Regions from separate parts of the Sanguibacter sp. TS_SC_8 genome, predicted to be linked through region 2. Evidence: predicted binding sites of a transcription regulator. Region 2 holds the regulator's gene; the other holds the start of a gene.
The links. The regulator HspR, encoded in region 2, represses chaperone genes until heat shock. The targets are predictions, from matches to a motif close to AAGTTGAGTCNNNNNGACTCAACTT.
Positions count from the first base shown of each region.

Region 1: the regulator HspR is predicted to act here: its motif matches at 1,429-1,453, upstream of clpB (ATP-dependent chaperone ClpB).

Region 1 is NZ_CM143955.1:3,871,070-3,873,454, reverse strand. Features, by position in the region: gene nrdD (anaerobic ribonucleoside-triphosphate reductase) at 1-767, shown strand, start outside; gene nrdG (anaerobic ribonucleoside-triphosphate reductase activating protein) at 760-1,362, shown strand; gene clpB (ATP-dependent chaperone ClpB) at 1,525-2,385, shown strand, end outside.
Region 2 is NZ_CM143955.1:423,309-425,693, reverse strand. Features, by position in the region: gene ACWA15_RS01905 (phosphotransferase) at 1-748, shown strand, start outside; gene ACWA15_RS01900 (heat shock protein transcriptional repressor HspR) at 803-1,276, opposite strand; gene ACWA15_RS01895 (DnaJ C-terminal domain-containing protein) at 1,282-2,280, opposite strand.

The sequences.
Region 1 (2,385 bases), 660 kb from region 2:
ACGGCCGCGCGACGGTCTCCCTCGGCTACATCGGCCTCTACGAGGTCGCGGCGGCCTTCTACGGCGGGGCCTGGGAGAACGACCCCGAGGCCAAGGAGTTCACCCTGGACATCCTCCGCGAGCTGCAGCGCAGCGCAGCGGCCTGGACGCGTGAGCACCACTACCAGTTCTCCGTCTACGCGACGCCGAGCGAGTCCCTCACCGATCGCTTCTGCCGGCTCGACAAGGCGAAGTTCGGGTCGGTCCCCGACATCACCGACAAGGACTACTACACGAACTCCTTCCACTATGACGTGCGCAAGAGCCCCACCCCCTTCGAGAAGCTCGAGTTCGAGAAGGACTACCCCCAGCACTCCTCCGGTGGATTCATCCACTACTGCGAGTACCCGATCCTCCAGCAGAACCCGGCCGCCCTCGGCGCGGTGTGGGACTTCGCCTACGACCGGGTGGGCTACCTGGGCACGAACACCCCGATCGACCGGTGCTACGAGTGCGGGTACAGCGGCGACTTCGACGCGACAGCTCGCGGTTTCGAGTGCCCCGAGTGCGGCAACGCCAACCCGGCGACCTGCGACGTGGTCAAGCGGACCTGCGGGTACCTGGGCAACCCCCAGGCGCGCCCCATGGTGCACGGGCGCCACAGCGAGATCGCCTCCCGGGTCAAGCACATGCCGGGCGCCGTGGGAACTCTCGCAGGCGGGGACCCCGTGCCCGACGCCGGCAGCCCGGCCGCCAGCACCGGCGTCGGGCAGGCAGGCCGTGCCTGACCCCCGTCCGGGGCAGTGGCTCTCGGAGAAGCTGAGCCAGCACCACGTCGCCGACTACAAGCCCGACGTCTTCGTCGACGGCGAAGGGGTGCGGTGCAGCCTCTACGTGAGCGGGTGCCCCTTCGCCTGCGTGGGCTGCTTCAACGAGGCGCTCTGGAGCTTCCGGTACGGCCAGCCCTACACCCGTGAGCTCGAGGACCGGATCATCGCGGACCTGTCCAAGGACTACGTCCAGGGGCTCACGCTGCTCGGGGGGGAGCCGTTCCTCAACACCGAGGTGTGCCTCGCGCTCGTCACGCGGGTCCGAGCCGAGCTCGGCGACACCAAGGACGTGTGGTCCTGGACCGGGTACACCTTCGAGGAGCTCCTGCTCGAGAGCCCTGACAAGCTCACCCTGCTCAACCAGGTCGACGTCCTCGTGGACGGCCGGTTCGAGCTGTCCCAGCGCGACCTCAGCCTGCAGTTCCGGGGCAGCCGCAACCAGCGGGTGCTCGACGTCCAGCGCTCGTTGAGCGCGGGCGCGGCGGTCGGGTGGGCGAAGAGCCTGGACGCCGAGCGGACCTACGAGCAGATCGAGAGGCGCGCCCTGATCTAGGTGCCGGGCGGGTCTGCGGGCCGCCCTGGGAGGGGAGCCTTGGGTAGGAAGTACGGTGGCGAGACAGAGTTGAGTGGAATACGCTCAAGTTTGAGGATGTTGGCGACAGTAGATCAGCTCGACATCAGCCAGACATCGGCTCGCACGTCAGACGGAGGACCCATGGATCTCAACCTCACCACTCTCGCCCAGGAAGCGCTCGCCGGGGCCATCCAGAGCGCGACCGCCGCAGGCAACCCCCAGGTGGAGCCGGTCCACCTGCTCGACGCGCTGCTGCTCCAGCAGTCCGGCACCACGCCCGGGCTGCTCAAGGAGGCCGGGGTCGACGCCCAGGCCGTCGGCGCCGCGACGCGCCGCGCCCTCGTGGCGCTGCCCACGGTCTCCGGCTCCGCCGTCGCGCAGCCCACGCTCTCCTCGGCGATGTCCGCGGTGCTGCAGCGCGCCCGCAAGGAGCAGGCCGACCTCGAGGACGACTACATCTCGACCGAACACCTGCTGCTCGGCCTCGCCGCCGCGCCGTCCCCGGCCGCCGACCTCCTCAAGAGCGCCGGCGCGACCCGCGACAAGCTCGCCGCCGCGGTCCCCGTCGTGCGCGGAGGCAAGCGGGTGACCAGCGCCAACCCGGAAGGCACCTACGAGGCGCTGGGCAAGTACGGCGTCGACCTCACCGAGGCAGCCCGCGAGGGCAAGCTCGACCCGGTCATCGGGCGTGACTCCGAGATCCGCCGGGTGGTCCAGGTGCTCAGCCGCCGGACCAAGAACAACCCCGTGCTCATCGGTGACCCCGGTGTCGGCAAGACCGCCGTCGTGGAGGGACTCGCCCAGCGGATCGTCGCCGGCGACGTCCCCGACTCCCTCAAGGGCAAGCGCCTCATCTCCCTCGACCTGGCGGCCATGGTCGCCGGCGCGAAGTACCGCGGGGAGTTCGAGGAACGCCTCAAGGCGGTCCTGGAGGAGATCAAGGGGTCCGACGGCGAGATCGTCACGTTCATCGACGAACTGCACACGGTCGTCGGCGCCGGC
Region 2 (2,385 bases):
CGACGACCACCCAGCCCGCCCTCACTCCTCGGCGCGCGAGGCCGCCGCGCCCTATGACCCGCTCACCTTCGTCCCCGACTCCGCGCACCTGCTCGCGCGTGGCCGCAACGCCGACGTCTACCTGATCAATGACACCCAGGTGCTGCGGCGCCTGCACACGGGTGCGACGAACTACCCCAACGTCGACCTCCTGCGCCACCTCAACGCCCACGGCTATCCCACCGCCCGGCTGATCGCGGTCGAGGGGACGGACCTCGTCATGGAGCGCCTCCACGGACCGACGCTGCTCCAGGCCCTGGATACCGAGGACGTGACGATCCCGGAGGGAGTGCGGATCCTGCTCGACCTGCACACCGCGCTGCACGCCCTCCCGCTCCCACCAGGGACCGAGGCGCCGGCCGGAGCGTGCATCCTCCACCTGGATCTGCACCCGGGGAACGTCCTGCTCACCTCGACCGGGCCCCAGGTCATCGACTGGGAGGCGGCACGTTTTGGACCTGCAGAGCTCGACCTCGCGACGACGGCGCTGATCTTCGCGGAGGTGGTCGTCGACGGGAACGAGTACGCCCACGCCGCCCACTCCATGCTGCGCCACTTCAACGACGCGACCGGACCGGGCTACGGGCCGCACGTCACCGAGGCCGCAGACCTCCGGGCCGCACACCCCACCTTGGACCCGGCAGAACGCGAGCTGCTGCCCGAGGCGTGCAACGTCGTCGCGCGTGAGCTGGAGCGCATCACCGGATAGCCGCCTGGCGTCCTGTGTCAGCGCTGCGGTCGTCAGCGGTCAGCGCTGCGGTCGTCAGCGCTGCGGTCGCCAGAGCACGAGGGCACCGCTCTCGGGCAGGCCCTCGCTCGGGCCCGGGTCCCCGTGTCCCCACCCTCGGCGCCGGAACCGCTGCCCCCTGCGCACCGCGACGACGTCGCCCGACGCCCCCGCGGTGAACACCCGGGAGCCAGGGTCGGCGGCCGCAGCGAGCAGGTCGACCCGGTGCTGCAGGAGGCGGACCTGCGACTCCAGGTCGAGGATCCGTTTGATCCCGGCGAGGTTGATGCCCTCGTCATGGCTGAGGCGCTGCACCTCGACGAGCTGGTTGATGTCTCGCAGGGAGTACCTGCGCCCGCGGCCACTGGTCCGCTGCGGGGACACGATCCCCAGCCGGTCGTACTGGCGCAGCGTCTGGGGGTGCATGCCGGCGAGCTCGGCGGCGCGGGAGATCGCGAAGACAGGCTCGTCCTCGCGGGGTCCCCCCTCGAACACCACCTCGACGCGCATGGCTGCTACTCCTTCGCCCGCGCGAGCAGATCGGCGCGGATGTCGTCACCACCGGTCGCCGCCGCGAAGGCCTCGACCGCCTCACGGGCTGCCTTGGACAGCTTCTGCGGGACCGCGACCTGGACAGAGACCAGGAGGTCCCCGGTCTGCTTCGCCGTCTTGACGCCGTGCCCCTTGACCCGGAGCACACGGCCGGCCGGCGTCCCTGCGGGGACCTTGACCTTGACCGTCGCCCCGCTCAGCGTGGGCACCTCGATCTGGGTACCCAGGGCCGCCTCGGCGAAGGTCACCGGCACGGTCATCCGGAGGTTGACGCCGTCGATCGTGAAGACCGGGTGCGGGGACACCGCGACGGTGATCGAGAGGTCACCGGCCGGTCCGCCGGCGATGCCGGGGCGGCCCTTGCCGCGCAGCCGGATCTTCTGCCCGTCGCGCACCCCGGCCGGGATGCGCGCGGTGACGGGGCGTCCCTCGACGCTCAACGTGACCGTGCAGCCCTCGACCGCGTCGCGGAACGGAAGCGTCGTGGTCGCCGAGATGTCCTGGCCGGTCTGGGCCCGGGGGTTGGGACGGAAGCCTGACTGGCCACCACCGGCACCGCCGCCGCCGAACATCGAGCTGAGGATGTCGTCGAAGCCGTCGGGCATACCGCCACCCCCGCGGGTGGAGTACTGGGTGCGACCGCCGCCGCCGAACATCCCGCCGAACATGTCCTCGAAGCCTGCGGAGCCGCGGGCGCCCGACCCGGCCGAGAACCGCGCGCCACCGCCGGCCATCGCGCGGATGGCGTCGTACTGCTGGCGCTGCTCGGAGTCGGAGAGCACCGAGTAGGCCTCGCCGATCTCTTTGAACTTGGCCTCAGCCTTGGGATCACCGGAGTTCTGGTCCGGGTGGTACTTGCGGGCGAGCTTGCGGTACGCCTTCTTGATCTCGGCGTCGTCCGCGTCCTTCGAGACGCCGAGCGCGGCATAGAAGTCCTTCTCGATCCAGTCCTGACCGGTCAAGGCGCCTCCTTTCATGTGCTGGACTCCTCTCGCGAGGGGCCCAGGGGTGAGCTGTCTGCTGTTCTGGTGCTGCGAGCCCGGACCCGGGCGGGTCCGGGCTCGCAG